4 regions of the Terribacillus aidingensis genome follow, and region 1 is predicted to be linked to each of the others. Evidence: riboswitches for the same ligand, from Rfam matches in the RefSeq annotation. Region 1 holds a riboswitch; each other region holds the start of a gene.
The links. Region 1 has a riboswitch for S-adenosylmethionine ahead of ABXS78_RS04880 (methionine biosynthesis PLP-dependent protein). Riboswitches for the same ligand answer to the same signal wherever they lie in the genome.
Positions count from the first base shown of each region.

Region 1 (3,968 bases):
CCCATCCCGGTTTCCAGCGGGATAACTTGATCTTCACCGAATTCCTCGGCAAAAAGACGCTGCAGAAGTGCAGTTTCTTCTGGATGGTTGTAAAGAGCAGGGTAGCCATGTAAATAATCGATTGAATAGGTTGCGCCGAAACCGGTTGCAATACCGGCTACAATGGACTCTATTTGTTTTCTCACCTGCTGGCGGATGTCAGCATTGAATGTCCGTACTGTTCCTTCCAATCTGGCAGTATCCGGAATAACATTGAATGCTTGGCCAGATTGAAATACACCAAGTGTCACAACTGCGGATTCAAGCGGGTTGACTCTGCGGCTGACAATCTTTTGCAGGGCGCTGACGATATCACTTCCGATGACAATTGGATCGACAGCCTCATGAGGAGCTGCGCCATGACCGCCTTTTCCTTGGATAGTAATCGCGAATTTATCTACTGCTGCCATCTTGAAGCCTTCGCCAACACCGATCTTTCCGATAGGAGCGGCCGAATTAAGGTGAGCACCGTAGACATAGTCAACACCATCAAGTGCACCATCTTCAATCATCGCTTTTGCACCGCCTGGAGGTACTTCTTCAGCCGGCTGGAACAAAAAGACCACTTTACCTTTCAGACTATCCTTATGTTTGATCAGTGATTTGGCAGTTCCAAGGAGTGCTGCGGTATGGCCGTCATGACCGCAAGCATGCATTACGCCAGGAGTCTTGGATCGATAGGCTGTTTCTTTTTCATCTTCTATCGGAAGGGCATCGAAATCTGCTCGCAGTGCAATTGTTGGTCCTGCTGCCTTACCTGATAGGGTAGCGACGATGCCATATCCGCCAATATTTGTCTGGATATCTTCATAGCCGAAGCTGCGCAGCTTGTCGGCGATAAAACGGGCGGTCTCTGTCTCCTGGAAACTTAATTCAGGATGCTGATGCAAATAACGTCTCCACTCCACGACTTCTGCGAAATTATCTTCCAGCTCCGTATGTACTACCGCAAGTGTCTGCTTGATCTGTTCCATTTTCAAACCTCCTGTAACAATCTTGATATTTCCAATGAAAATAATCGGGATTAAGTTCAAAAAAAGACCCTCTTCCAGACAGAAGAGGGTCTTTTAAAGATTTTCCGCTCTTCTTATCTTCAGTGTTAAACACCTGGAATTAGCACAGTACTGCGGCTTGCAGCCTGTTGCTTTGGTTTCGTTGGGCCATTCCCTCCACCAATCTCGATAAGAAATATCAGTTGTAAGGAAAAGGATAGACCGAAAAGTTCTAGGTGTCAATCCTATTTTTTGTCGCTATTTTTCCTGATCGGCATGACTACGCCAAAAAATCCATTAGTAAAAGATTCATTTGGCAGAAAATTTTAAATAATGCTTGACTGTACATTCTTTTGTGATAACATAGCTTTAATATAAAAATTATATAGAACTTTTCTTATCAAGAGAGACGGAGGGACTTGGCCCAGTGATGTCTCAGCAACCAGTCTGAGAAGACACGGTGCTAAATCCAAAAGGTATCCGCCTTAAAGATAAGAAGCTGATTCGGTCATGACTGAACCTTCTTCCTTTTTGGGGAGAAGGTTCTTTTTTTGTTGAAGAGGAGGGTGAGAAGCGGTATGGGATATAGTTTAGAAACAGCATTTGTGCAGCTTGGAAATCACAGTGATGGAGTAACTGGGGCAGTTAATCCTCCAGTTTATCTGTCCACGGCTTATGCGCATAGTGGAATCGGAGAATCTACCGGCTATGATTATTCACGGACGAAGAACCCCACTCGATCAGTTCTGGAAGAAGGGTTTGCAAAGCTGGAAAAAGGCGATCAGGCATTTGCATGCAGCTCAGGCATGGCAGCAATCCAGCTTGTATTGTCACTTTTCCGTTCGAGCGATTCCCTGCTAGTGCCGGAGGATATTTATGGAGGCACCTATCGGCTGTTTGATTTCTATTCAGATGCCTATGACGTCTCGCCAATTTATGCGCCATTTCATTCCGTCGAAGAGACTGCGATATTGATAACGGACGATACAAAAGCAATTTTCCTTGAAACACCGACAAACCCGCTCATGCAGGAAATTGATATTGCTGCCTATGCGCAATTGGCAAAAGCATATGACCTGCTGTTAATTGTGGATAATACGTTTCTGACACCTTATTACCAGCAGCCGCTTACAGAAGGAGCAGATATCGTCATCCATAGTGCGACGAAATATATCGGCGGCCATAACGATGTTTTAGCCGGACTTGTTGTGAGTAAAGGCAGTGAGCTATCAGATCGGTTAGCTGTATTGCATAACGGTACGGGAGCTGTCTTGTCTCCGCTCGATTCCTGGCTTCTCATCCGAGGCTTGAAGACACTGCCGCTTCGAATGCGGCAGCATCAAGCAAATGCTGAGCGCATCGCAAGTTATCTTGCAGAGGAGCCGAAAGTGAAAGACGTCCTGTATACAGGAAAAGGCGGCATGCTTTCCTTCCGTGTTCAGGAAAGCAGCTGGGTCGATCCATTCCTTCGCAGCCTGGAAATCATCACCTTTGCCGAAAGTCTTGGCGGAGTGGAAAGCTTTATCACATATCCTACAACACAGACACATGCGGATATCCCTTTAGAGGAACGGGAAGCCAGAGGAATTTGCGATTGTTTGCTCCGTTTCTCGGTCGGGATAGAAGAAGCGGAGGATTTGATTCATGATTTACAGCAAGCATTCGCCAAACTGTATTAGGAGGTCAACATATGGGAGAACAACAAGCGGAAACAACGTGTATCCGGGGATCATATAAAGAGCAGCGGACAGGTGCTGTTAACGTCCCGATCTACCTATCGTCAACCTTTCACCAGGAGAGCTTTGATGATTTCGGTCCATTCGACTATAGTCGTTCCGGCAATCCGACACGAAAAGCACTGGAGCAAAAGGCTGCTGAACTAGAGGGAGGGAGAGACGCGTTAGCATTTTCATCTGGCATGGCAGCAATTTCCTCCGCATTCATGCTGCTGTCAGCGGGGGATCATGTGATAGTGACCGAGGGTGTGTACGGCGGAACGTATCGTTTCGTAACAGAAATCCTTCCAAAATTCCAGATTAGTCATTCCTTTGTTGACCTAACCGATTTGGATGCTATAGAAGCAGCTGTACGGCCAAACACGAAGGTCATTTACTTGGAAACACCGTCCAATCCGTGTTTGAAGGTGACTGACATTCGGGCCGTGGTCCGGATAGCAAAGCAACATGATTGTTTAACTTTCTTGGACAACACATTTTTGACGCCGCTGTATCAACAGCCATTGGCACTAGGTATAGATGTGGTCATCCACAGTGCCACCAAGTTTCTGTCAGGGCACAGTGATATTATCGCCGGACTGCTGATCACAAAGGATACAGAACTGGGAGAACGACTGGCTTTTATCCAGAATACGTTTGGTGCCATTCTAGGTGCCCAGGATAGCTATTTGTTGCTACAAGGAATAAAGACGTTAGGTACAAGATTACGTCAGTCATCGGAAACGGCGGAGAGGATAGCTTTGTTCCTGCTTGATCATCCGTTAGTGGAAGATGTCTTCTACCCTGGCTTGCCTACCCATAATGGACATGACATACATACCGGTCAAGCCATTGGAAATGGAGCAGTACTATCGTTCGCCCTGCCGAGCAGGGAGCACGCAAAGATTTTTGTTGAACAGCTTCGCATACCGATCTTTGCTGTCAGTCTCGGCGCGGTAGAATCCATTCTTTCGTACCCGGCTACGATGTCACATGCTGCCATGCCGGAAGCAGAACGTAAGAAACGAGGTATATCAGATGGACTCTTGCGGTTATCTGTTGGCCTGGAGCATGTGGAGGATCTCATTGGAGATCTGCAGCAAGCCTTAAAGGCTGCTGAAAGAGTAATAGAAAAAGTAAAAAACTAAAATGGGAGAGATGAACATGACAACGAAAACAAAAACGGCACCATTCAGAGCAGATCACGTAGGGAGCTTGCTTC
Region 1 covers NZ_CP159996.1:885,165-889,132, forward strand. The annotation lists gene ABXS78_RS04875 (M20 family metallopeptidase) at 1-1,013, opposite strand, end outside; SAM riboswitch class I at 1,124-1,227, opposite strand; SAM riboswitch class I at 1,426-1,529, shown strand; gene ABXS78_RS04880 (methionine biosynthesis PLP-dependent protein) at 1,610-2,710, shown strand; gene ABXS78_RS04885 (aminotransferase class I/II-fold pyridoxal phosphate-dependent enzyme) at 2,722-3,894, shown strand; gene ABXS78_RS04890 (5-methyltetrahydropteroyltriglutamate--homocysteine S-methyltransferase) at 3,911-3,968, shown strand, end outside.

Region 2 (3,968 bases), 240 kb from region 1:
AAAGGATCTTTGGCTGATTCGCAAGTGCCCGTGCAATACTGACTCGCTGCTTCTGACCGCCGCTAAGCTGTGCTGGGTACTGATGTTTTCGATCCTCTAACCCCACTAAGGCAAGCAGCTCATCCACTCGCTGCTTTATTTGTTTTTTATCTGCTCCTGCAGCTCGTAATGCAAATGCCACATTCTCATATACCGTTTTTGAGGAGACTAAATGAAAACCTTGAAAGATCATACCGATCGACTGTCTTGCTTTTCGCAGATCCTTTGGCGACAGCTCATGCAAATTAACTCCATCAACAAAGACTTTGCCAGACGTTGGCTTTTCCAATAGGTTGATGCAGCGCAGCAAGGTGCTCTTGCCCGCTCCGCTGTATCCAACTATCCCAAACACTTCTCCAGCTTCAACGGTTAGTGTCACATCGTTAACGCCAATGATCTCCTTTCCCTTGCTGCTATATTTCTTTGTGATGTTCTCCAGTTTTATCACCTTTCATCTCCCTCTCCTGTCGGTATTTTCAGCTGGCGATAGTTAGTTGCGGGATGCCCAGCCGGCAGTCTGCTTGATTCATAGTCAAATAATTTTTCTCTCAATGTGCCTGATTTGTAGGACTGTTTATAAAGTCCCCTTTTTTGCAGAATCGGGATGACCAGGTCAACAAAGGACTCCAAATCCCCTGGTGTAACAAGATGGTTCAAATTAAAACCGTCGACTCCGGATTCTTCGAATTGGTGCTGGATGCTATCTGCCACCTCGTCTGGATTCCCGACTATCAAGCTTTTGTCAGGTGTATCAAACCGCTTCAATGCTTCGCCGACTGTCAGCTGCTTGGCTGCATCCTTTGTCAATGAGGCTGCTTTATAGTGACCGCCTTCTGTCGTTTTACCATAAGAAAACGGCTCGTCAGGATCCTTTTCCTCATATTCAGAAATGTCATAGCCGCTTGCACCAAATTGCGCCTTGGCAGCATCTGGACTCCAATGACTTGCATATTCCTGATACTTTTGCTGTGCCTCTTCTGTTGTTTCCGCTACGATGACACTCAGGAAAGAGAAAATCTTAATATGATCTGGATTTCGGCCATGCTTGGCAGCTCTCTCCCTTATATCCTCTGCATAATAACGGATGCGCTCAGGCGTGGGCCCTCCAACGAAAACACATTCTGCATGCTTGGAAGCAAATTCCCGTCCACGTTCGGATGTACCTGCTTGATAAATCACAGGTGTCCGCTGTGGGGAAGGCTCACTCAAATGTGGTCCCTCTACCTGGAAGTAATGGCCTTCATGATTGATTTCATGTACTTTTTCAGGATTCACTAATACTTGGTTTTGCAAATCCTCAATCACTGCATCCTCCTCCCAGCTGCTTTCCCATAGCTTATAAGAAACCTCCAGGAATTCATCGGCAATCTCATACCGCTCATCATGCTTGATCATTTCGGTCAAACCAAAATTCCGCGCAGCATTCGGAAGATATGACGTCACAACATTCCAAGCAACTCTGCCCTTCGTCAAATGATCCAGCGTGGAAAAACGACGCGCATTTCCAAATGGTGGTTCATATGTAGTACTTACTGTAACGGCGAAACCCAAATTCGCGGTTACACTTGCCATCGCAGAAATCAATAGCGCTGGATCATTCAGGGGAACCTGCAGACCATCCCGGATAGAAGGAGCTTTACTATTCCGGTAAACATCATATATCCCCAATACATCGGCAAAGAAGATGGCATCGAATTTACCGCGTTCGAGTAGCTTCGCCAGATCAATCCAATAATTCAAATCCTTATACTGCCGATGCCGCTTACTCTCTGGGTGCTTCCACAACCCATGCGAGTTATGCATCGCACTATTCATATCGAATGCATTCAAAATGATTTGCTTCCCCACTTTTATCCCTCCGTTTTAACAAATAAAAAGACCTCTTCTCAGATAAGAAGAGGTCTTGCTTAGTCGACGCAGGCGTACAACGTCCACTCTCTTCTCATCTTTCAAGCTAGTAGCTTGCTGGAATTGGCACAGTACTGCAGCAGTCTGTTGCCGAGGCTTCAAAGGGCCAGTCCCTCCACCTCTCTGGATAAGAAATGCTTATTGAATTAATGCCAATATACAGGACAGTCCACTGCCTGTCAATGAAGTTTTCTAAATTAAATATATAATTGACAATATTCAAATCATCACTTATATTTATGCCGACAACCGAATAAACACACTTATCTAGAGTCAGGGTAGGAACTGGTTCAACGACCCTGCAGCAACCGCTTTTCATGAAGCAAGGTGCTAATTCCAGCAGACAGACAAGTCTGAGAGATGAGAGGGAATGCCTACATAACGCCACCTCTTTCATATGAAAGAGGTTTTTACTTTACTTGGATGAGGAGAATGTTCATGCGAGATACTGCAGATAAAACAAAAGTGTTTGATCAAGTGATACAGCAAGCAAAAAGCCTTTCTAAAAAATTCAAGCAGCGTGCAGCCCATATTGATGCCAGCGGTGAGTTTCCTTATGAAAACTTCAAAGCGTTAAAAGAGAACGACTTTTTGTCACTGACTGTGCCGACAGAATATGGAGGCAAAGGATTAAATCTTGTAGAGTACTTACAAGTGCAAGAGATTCTCGCTCAAGGTGATGCTCCTACCACTCTATCATTTGGCTGGCAGCTCGGTGTTGTACTGGAAAATGCGGAAAGCAGAAAATGGGACGAACAAAGTTTTCAGCATCTATGCAACAAAATCATTCATGACAAAATTCTTCTTAATTTGGTTCAAACAGAAAACGCCACCGGCAGTCCTTCTCGAGGAGCAGCTCCAAGGACAACCGCACAACTGGAAGGTTCAAAATGGCGAATCAATGGTCGTAAATCCTTTGCTTCCATAGCTGCTGCTTTGGACTATAGCATAGCCACCGCGACTATACTTCCTTCAGGAAACAAAGGCTTCTTTTTAATTGATCATAGTTTGGACGGAGTATCTGTGGATGAAACATGGGATAGCATCGCAATGAGAGGAACAAGAAGCGATGATTTAATTTTGGAAGACGTACTAGTAGACCAGGATGCGCTGCTTGTGGAAGAAAACAAAGGCACATCCACTCCAAGAGGCTGGTACTTACAGATTGCAGCTGTTTACCTTGGTATTGCTGTTGCTGCGAGAGATTATACCATTCAATTTGCGTCAGAATTCCAGCCTGTTTCCTTGCCGGGTTCAATTAAAGATGTTCCAGAGGTTAGAAGAAAAATTGGCGAGATAGAACTAGCTCTCTTTAATGCTAGAGAAGTACTTTACGCTACAGCCAGGAAGTGGGTCGAGCACCCTGAAAAAAGATCAGAAATGAGTCCTGATTTAGCTGCTGCAAAACATATTGCCACCAATAAAGCGAACGAAGTCGTGGATCTATGCATGCGAATAGTTGGAGCCCGGAGTTTGTCTGCCGACAATCCGCTGCAGCGCCATTTTCGTGATGTAAGAGCTGGATTGCATAACCCACCTACTGATGATGCAGTAGTGTATTCGCTAGCGGATGCAGTCCTTCGGGCAGTAAAAAACTCCTGAATCCATAACGGATTCAGGAGTTCCTATTTACCAAGCATAAGCATACGGTGCTGCTCCGCCTGGACCCGGGAAAATTTCATCCAGCTGTTTTAAAACGGATTCATCAAGGTGAATTTCTAGCGCATGTAATGCACTCTCGAATTGCTCAACTGTACGCGGCCCAATGATTGGCGCAGTTATAGCTGGATTGGCAAGCTGCCAAGCCAGAGCAACATTATCCTGTGTTTCTCCTAGTTCTTCACATAGTTGGCCGAACTTCTCTAATTGCACTCGCTGGGCATCGATTTTATCACCAATCTTATCACTTCGGCTTCCAGGTAATTTTTTAAGTGCATTCCTGCCAAGCAGACCTCCATCCAGAGGACTCCATGTGATAATGCCAATCCCAAGCTGTTCCGCTGCTGGAAGTACTTCCAATT
Region 2 covers NZ_CP159996.1:1,127,564-1,131,531, reverse strand. The annotation lists gene ABXS78_RS06145 (methionine ABC transporter ATP-binding protein) at 1-487, opposite strand, end outside; gene ABXS78_RS06140 (LLM class flavin-dependent oxidoreductase) at 484-1,887, opposite strand; SAM riboswitch class I at 1,979-2,081, opposite strand; SAM riboswitch class I at 2,208-2,314, shown strand; gene ABXS78_RS06135 (acyl-CoA dehydrogenase family protein) at 2,386-3,549, shown strand; gene ABXS78_RS06130 (aldo/keto reductase) at 3,577-3,968, opposite strand, start outside.
Region 2: linked by a shared signal. The riboswitch ahead of ABXS78_RS06135 (acyl-CoA dehydrogenase family protein) and the one ahead of ABXS78_RS04880 (methionine biosynthesis PLP-dependent protein) in region 1 are both predicted to bind S-adenosylmethionine.

Region 3 (3,968 bases), 520 kb from region 1:
TGGAATGGCTAATATTGTCCATGTGGTTGGCGGGATGCAAGCTTGGGGAGAAACGATCAGTCCCCGTAAAGTCGGTGATCTCACTTATGGCGGAGAGATTTACCAGTTCATGCGTATGGGGAAAGGCTGCCTATCTTATATGGTTGTCTCCAATGGAGAAGCTGCAGTAGTAGATCCAGCCAGGTTTACAGTAGTCTATACCTCCTTCGCATCAGAGAAAGGATGGACGATCAAACATGTGCTTGATACCCATCTCCATGCAGATCATTTGTCTGGCGGACGGAAGCTGGCAGAAGAAACAGGAGCGACTTACTGGTTCCCTGCTGATGATGGAAAAGAAGCGACATTCACATTCTCACCGCTGCAAGACGGTATTGCGATTCCATTCGGTAAATCCGAAGAAGGCATGCGCAGCGTTGCCTCACCAGGTCATACAGAAGGAAGCATCAGCTTTGTTGTTGATGACACATTCCTGCTTTCTGGAGATACGCTTTTTACCGAGTCGATTGGCCGTCCGGATTTAGCCGGTCAAGCAGAACAATGGGTACAGGATTTGCACAATACGTTATACGAAAAATATCCATTATTGTCGCTGGATCTGATTGTCCTTCCATCGCATTTTTCCGAGCTGTCAGAGATCGGAAGTGACGGCACCGTCCAAGCACGCATGGAAGACCTATACAGAAAAAACCCGAGACTGCAGCTGCAGGATGCAACCCAATTTGCTTCCTCCGTCTTGGATAGTATTCCTGCACAGCAGCCGAACAGCTACCAGCTGATAAGAGAAGCAAATCAAGGTAAAGCTGTCATTGACAGTACAGACGAAGCCGATATCGAATCAGGCCCAAATCGCTGCGCAGTGACCAGTTAATAGAAAAAAAGAGCCAGTTCCCACCGGGACTGGCTCTTTCTTATGCTTTAGAAAAGATACCAAGCTTTTCAATCCGCATCGCTGCTTCCAGCAATCTTTCTTCTGTATCCAATAAACCAGCGCGAACGTATCCTTCCCCATATTCCCCGAAACCATTGCCCGGAGCGACCGCCACATGCGCCTTTTCCAGCAGCAGATCAGCGAATTCCTCAGACGTGTAACCATGAGGAACTGGCAGCCAAACGAAGAAGGTTCCTTTTGGCTCCGGTACCTCCCAGCCAATAGCACGTAGATGGCCAATGAAAGCATCTCTTCTGCTCTCATACCTGTGGACAAGCTCCTCCACGCATGTCTGATCCGCTGTCAGCGCATAAGCTGCCGCCTCTTGCATGCCCCCGAACAGACTCACATAAACATGATCCTGGATTAAATTGATACTTTCAATAACAGATGCATTACCAACTGCAAAGGCGATGCGCCAGCCAGCCATATTATACGTTTTGGATAGAGTGTACATTTCAATGCCAACTTCCTTACTGCCTTCGGACTGCAGGAAGCTCTGCGGTTTTTTTCCATCAAACCCAAGTGCACCATAAGCGAAATCATGCAATACACAAATCTTATGTTCCTTCGCCAGTTCCACTGTTTTATCGAAGAACTTCTGATCCGCAGTAGCAGCAGTCGGATTGTTCGGATAGTTCAGGAACATCATCTTTGCTTCTTCCAAATCACCTGCAGGAATAGCAGTATAATCAGGCAGAAATTTATTTTCTGCGGTTAATGGCATGAGTGATGTCCGCGCTTGGGCAAGTTCGATACCGGACATATAATCGGGATATCCGGGATCCGGAAGCAGTGCCACATCACCTGGATTCAATAGACATTGGCTGATCTCCACCAAACCTGTCTTAGAGCCGAACATGATGGCCACTTCTGTTGCGGGATCTAGTTTCACACCGTATTCCCGATCATAAAAGTCACAGACTGCCTGTTTTAGAAAATCAAAGCCTCTGAAAGGTGAATATTTATGATAAGCCGGATTATCGGAGGCTTCCTTCAATTTCTCTACGATATGCTGCGGCGTCGGCAGATCAGGGTTTCCCTGTCCGAGCTTGATGATATCGTGCCCCTCCTTCTCCAGCAACCCTACTTTATGTACTAAGCCGGCAAAAAACTGTTCCGGCAAACGTTTCAATGCATCCGAAAACGGAAAATCCATCTTACTCACTCTCCTGTGGTCTCTCACATCTTATTCTGACTATTACCAATCTTGACAGTCTTGGAAATAGAATGCGATAATGAACAAATCATACATGAATCACACACTCTTATCAAGAGAAGGCGGAGGGAATTGGCCCTATGAAGCCCGGCAACCGGTGCTATTTGCACACGGTGCTGATCCAACAGCTAGACGCTGAGGGATAAGGGGACGAGACACACGCCATTCCTCTTCCATATTCGTCTGGAAGAGTTTTTTTATGTAAAAAATCAATGAGGTGACAACATGACCATCAACATAAAAGGCGCTCCGAATTATTACGCCTGCGAGGATAATATACTACAAAGCCTTCCAGCAAGACTTAAAGAATTGAACTGGACCAATGGATTGCTTATCCACGGAGATGCTTCCTGGAAAGCGGCTTCCCCGTTTCTGGATCCAATCGATTTGCCAGTGAAACGAGTAGCCTATAACGGCCAGTGCACACATGCGGAAGCAGCCAGATTAGCAGATATCGCAAAGGACGAAGCTGCTCAATTCATAATCGGTGTCGGAGGCGGAAAAGTGCTGGATACTGCCAAAGCTGCTGCCAATGATGCAGGATTGCCGGTCATCCTGATTCCAACGATTGTCTCTAACTGCTCCCCATGGGCTTCACTTAGTGTTTTCTATGATGAAGCAGGTAATTTCGTCGAATATACAGTGTTTCCGCGCAGTGCATTTATGCTGCTAGTCGAGCCGAAGCTGCTGCTAACGACACCTGTAACCTATCTGATTGCCGGTATTGGCGATACATTGGCTAAATGGTACGAAGCGGATGCACTTACCGAACACATGTCGGATCAGCCGCTTGCAGTCCAAATATCCCGCAACGCAGCTAGGTTGTGCCGGGATATCCTTATAGCGGAGGGAGATGCTGCTATTTGTTCTTTGCAAAACAAGCATGCTGACAGTGCATTTCTCCGCGTTGCAGAAACGATCATCATGGCTGGCGGAATGGTTGGCGGTTTCGGTGATGAATATGGCCGTATTGCTGGTGCTCATTCCATTCACAACGGACTGACAAGACTTCCAGAAACGCACGAGCAGCTGCACGGCAATAAAGTCGCTTACGGAATTCTTGTTCAGCTTGCACTGGAAGAAAAATTCGAAGAAATCCGCACATTGCTTCCTATCTATCAAAAGCTCGGATTGCCAACTGTACTTAAAGAGCTTGGCGTAAAAGAAGATATGGATAAAGCGATGAAAATTGCAGCAGACGGCGCTGTCGCTCCAGGGGAATCCATTCATTTCATGCATGTATCCGATTCAGATCAAGTGGTGGACGCCATGCAAAGTGTCGAGACATTCGTTGCGGCAAATAAGGGAGTGACACAATGAAACTTGCTTTAATTCAGCATGATATCGTTTTTGGTGATCCGGAAGCCAACTACAGCAAAGTGGAAGCATTAATAACAGAAGCACAGGAAAATGCGGATGTTCTCGTGCTGCCTGAGCTTTGGACAACTGGTTATGACCTGACAAGGCTTGATAACATTAGTGATACAGAGGGAGAAACGACGAAATGCTTCATCAGCAGACTAGCTAAGACATATCAAAAATACATTGTCGCTGGTTCCATCGCCAAGCAGACCGAAGCAGGTGTCTATAATACGATGCTTGTCTTCGGACCTGCTGGTGAGCTGCTGCATGAATATGATAAAGCGCATTTATTCCGGTTGATGGATGAAGAGAAGTTTCTGACCCAAGGCGACAAATCTGCCTCCTTTTCCATAGGAAATAAGCGAGCAGCTGGTGTCATCTGCTATGACATCCGCTTTCCTGAATTCATCCGTACGCATATGATTCACGATCAGCAAGTGCTATTCGTCGTTGCGG
Region 3 covers NZ_CP159996.1:361,702-365,669, reverse strand. The annotation lists gene ABXS78_RS02025 (MBL fold metallo-hydrolase) at 1-871, shown strand, start outside; gene ABXS78_RS02020 (pyridoxal phosphate-dependent aminotransferase) at 912-2,090, opposite strand; SAM riboswitch class I at 2,197-2,299, shown strand; gene ABXS78_RS02015 (iron-containing alcohol dehydrogenase family protein) at 2,376-3,470, shown strand; gene ABXS78_RS02010 (carbon-nitrogen family hydrolase) at 3,467-3,968, shown strand, end outside.
Region 3: linked by a shared signal. The riboswitch ahead of ABXS78_RS02015 (iron-containing alcohol dehydrogenase family protein) and the one ahead of ABXS78_RS04880 (methionine biosynthesis PLP-dependent protein) in region 1 are both predicted to bind S-adenosylmethionine.

Region 4 (3,968 bases), 110 kb from region 1:
TTAAAGAGATACCTTTATCCTAATTTGGCAGATTAAACTAAATAGATTAGGAGTAAAGGATTATATGCAAGGATTAAGCGTAAGTCAATTTACAGATAGATTACAAATACTGAGCTATTGTTACAAAAACTAGGAATGAAAAAGGTGTCAATCCTAATTTACATCCAATAAATAGTAAAGCGTCTGTTTATTACTAGTTTCATAGTCGGCTAAACGGGTACGATTTCGCATAAGAATCGGACTTTTCGCAGTGCTGTACAGATTTGAGTGCCTATTGGAAATTCTAGGCTGCAATATTACACAAAAACCCATGCTATGATGTTGCTGCAACAGGAAAACATACATCTCGAAAGGAGCAACATCATGTTTAAGAAAGTATTAGTAACAACACTATCTACAGCTATTCTAGCGGGAGGCGCATTGGCAGGAACAGCAAATGCTGCACCAGCTCAACCAACGAAAGAAGAAGCTCAAGTGCACGTAGCACAAGTAGTGAAAAGCGGATCTTTCTCTTCTATCGAAGATTTGAATAAATGGGTGAATGAATATCTATCAGCTTATAACATTCACATTAATACTGATAGCTTGCTAGCGAAATACAATGTTCAGCAGCCAGCTCAGCAAGAAAAAGCACAGACTCCTGCTCAAGCAGCACCTCAGCAAGAGCAAGCAAAAGCGCCAGCTGCTCAGAAAGAAGAGCAAAAAGCTGCTGCTCCGAAAAAGGAAGAAAAAGCTGAAGAGCAAGCAACTGAACAAAAAGCTCCAGCACAAAAACAAGAAACTGCTTCTGATAACAAGCAAACAGAAGAAAAGCAAGCTGCTGAAGGCCTGAGTGCATTCGAACAGCAAGTAGTAGACTTAACTAACAAAGAGCGTGAAAAAGCTGGTCTTAAAGCTTTGAAAGCTGATACTGAACTAAGCAAAGTAGCACGTGCGAAATCCAAAGATATGGCTGACAATGGTTACTTCGATCACAACAGCCCGACTTACGGTTCTCCGTTCGATATGATGAAATCTTTCGGTATTTCTTATAAAACTGCAGGTGAAAACATCGCTCAAGGACAAAAGACTCCTGAAGAAGTCGTTGAAGCGTGGATGAACAGCCAAGGTCACCGTGAGAATATCCTTAACCCTGATTACACTAACATCGGTGTAGGTTATGTAGAAAACGGTAACTACTGGACACAGCAATTCATTGGTAAATAATTCAGATTATTGTATAATGAAAAGCAACCGATCATGATCGGTTGCTTTTCTTGTATGCAGGGAGTGATTATATGGATCTGATTTCGCTGCTTGCGGAGGAGCGTATCAAGCAGGCTGAAGCAAATGGAGAGTTCCGTAATCTTCCTGGTGCTGGAAAACCTTTGGAGCTGGAGGATCTATCCGGTGTACCGGAGGATATGCGTATGAGCTATAAGATCCTGAAGAATGCTGGCTACATTCCACCAGAGATGGAGCTGCAGAAAGAGATTGTAGCACTGCGTGATCTGGTGCGTGTTTGTACAGACGACACAGAGCGGGCAGCTTTCCGGAAGCGCATTAGTGAGAAAGAGATTCAATACGAAGCGCTGCTTCAAAAGCTTAAGCGAAATTCGCCAGGCACACTCAGTCAATATCGGGAACAAATTGAAAACAAACTAACATAATCAAATAGTATTTTCTTATCACGAGAGGTGGAGGGACTGGCCCTTTGAAGCCTCGGCAACAGGCAGTAATGCACTGTGCCAATTCCAGCAGACGAGAAGTCTGACAGATAAGAGGAGCATTTTACCTTGGATAAGGAGCCTCTTCTGTAAAACGGAAGAGGCTTTTTTTACATAAATAGAGGAGTGGAAGCAATGACCAAACAAATTATCCTGCAAGCATTTGATATGACAGCCGCCAATCATAACGCCCATGGCTTATGGAAGCACCCGGAGAACAGAAGACATCGGGAGTATAAGTCGCTGGAATACTGGATGGAGCTTGCGCGCCTTTTGGAAAAAGGAAAGTTCGATGCGGTGTTCTTCGCTGATGTGCTTGGCGTCTATGATGTTTACGGAGGAGATGAAAAGGCAGCCTTGCGGGATGGCGTGCAAGTACCGCTTAATGATCCAGCCTTCGCTATCCCGGCCATGGCAGCTGTGACGAAGCATTTGTCCTTCGCTGTCACAGTCAGTACGTCTTACGAACAGCCTTTTCATAATGCACGTAAATTTTCGACGCTCGATCACCTGACCAATGGGCGAGTGGCTTGGAATATCGTTACTTCCTATTTGCCGAATGCAGCCCAGAATTTTGGACTGGAGAAGATGGTAAAGCATGATGAGCGTTACAGAATAGCTGATGAATTCCTGGAGATTTCTTATAAGCTGCTTGAGGACAGCTGGGAAGAAGATGCTGTTATTTCGGACCCGGAAAGAGGGGTTCTAGTGGAAGCAGAAAAGGTGCACCGCATCAAGCACAAGGGTACATATTTCTCAGTGGAAGGACCACATGTAAGTGAGCCATCCCCACAGCGCACACCGGTGCTCTACCAAGCAGGTACTTCCGAGAAAGGCAGGGATTTTGCCGCAAAACATGCAGAATGTGTGTTTGTCGGCGGACCGACACCAGAAAAAATCAACTATTATATAGAGGATATCAAAGCGCGTGCGGAGGCTTATGGCAGAAGCCGCGATGAAATCAAAGCTTTTACCTTCCTGCACGTCGTTGTAGCTGAAACAGAAGAGAAGGCTCATGCTAAATATGACGAGATCAAGCAATACTGGAGCGCAGATGCTGCCAAAGCCCAGTATGGCGGGTCCACTGGCTATGATTTAGCTTCCTATGAAAATGAAGAAGAACTGTTCACGTACAAGCATACGGAACAAGGTCAATCGCGAGCTGCTTATCTGACAAAGGATGCTGCCAAACCATTTACGGTAAAAGAGATACAGGAGAAATTCAGTCAGCCAGCTGAAACGGATATCATCATCGGCAGTCCTGAGCAAGTTGCGGACAAGATGGAGGATTTCTTTGTGCGAAGCGGAGTGGATGGCTTCAATCTGACACATTACATTACACCAAAAGACCTGCAAGACTTTGTAGAATTGGTTGTACCTATCTTGCAGGAGCGAGGATTATATAAAAAGGATTATGCAGAAGGAACTTTTAGGGAGAAATTATACGGACATCCGCATCTCGCTGCGGCACATCCGGCAAAACAAGGAAAGAGGAGCTGAGCGTCAGCTCCTCTTTCCTATTCCAAATAAGTTAGAATTCCCTTGCCGTCCTTATATGATACATTTGCCAACGCACCATTGATCATCGTGAACTGCGGAGGCATGTGTCCAATATCGGCGTCGTAGATTATCGGCAATCCAATTTCATCTGCGAATTCATGAATCATCTGTTCGTCTGTATAATCCTCTGAAGGAGTGCTTCGAGATGGCCTGCCAAATAGTAATCCGCTCGCACCGTTGAACCAGCCGTGTTCCTTCAAATGCCAAAGATTCCGGTAAGTTTCAGCAGTACTCCAATCCAACCATTCCAAGTAGACGATCGTGTCTTCTTTAAAAGATTCCCGCCAAGTTTGAATAGGAGCATATTTCGTTCCGGCGATAGCGGTCAGGGTATTCAAGCAGCCACCGATTAAGCGGCCAGTAAAGGAAACGGCTTCACCTGTCGTGGTTTTCCATTCTGTTTTGCTGTCCAAGTCGAAGCCCTCAGGATTGTCTTGATCAAATAGCGCATCCCATGATGATTGATACATAGGGGATGAGTGCTGCACCATGTGCTTGCGGGACGGTGCAGATAATATCTTATGCCATTGCTTCGCCGTTTCATCGAGTGCTTCCATATTCAAATCAAAAAAGTTAGTCGTATGGGCAGATGCAAAATTTGTTTGGAGTGTATAGCTGCATAGAAGTGTGCTTGTGTCAGAATAACCAATCAGCCATGTGGGCTTGCTCTTGGTTAGCTTGTCCCAATCAAGCATAGGCAAT
Region 4 covers NZ_CP159996.1:779,269-783,236, forward strand. The annotation lists gene ABXS78_RS04220 (CAP domain-containing protein) at 364-1,206, shown strand; gene ABXS78_RS04225 (DUF1992 domain-containing protein) at 1,278-1,649, shown strand; SAM riboswitch class I at 1,662-1,763, shown strand; gene ABXS78_RS04230 (LLM class flavin-dependent oxidoreductase) at 1,842-3,206, shown strand; gene ABXS78_RS04235 (S66 peptidase family protein) at 3,224-3,968, opposite strand, start outside.
Region 4: linked by a shared signal. The riboswitch ahead of ABXS78_RS04230 (LLM class flavin-dependent oxidoreductase) and the one ahead of ABXS78_RS04880 (methionine biosynthesis PLP-dependent protein) in region 1 are both predicted to bind S-adenosylmethionine.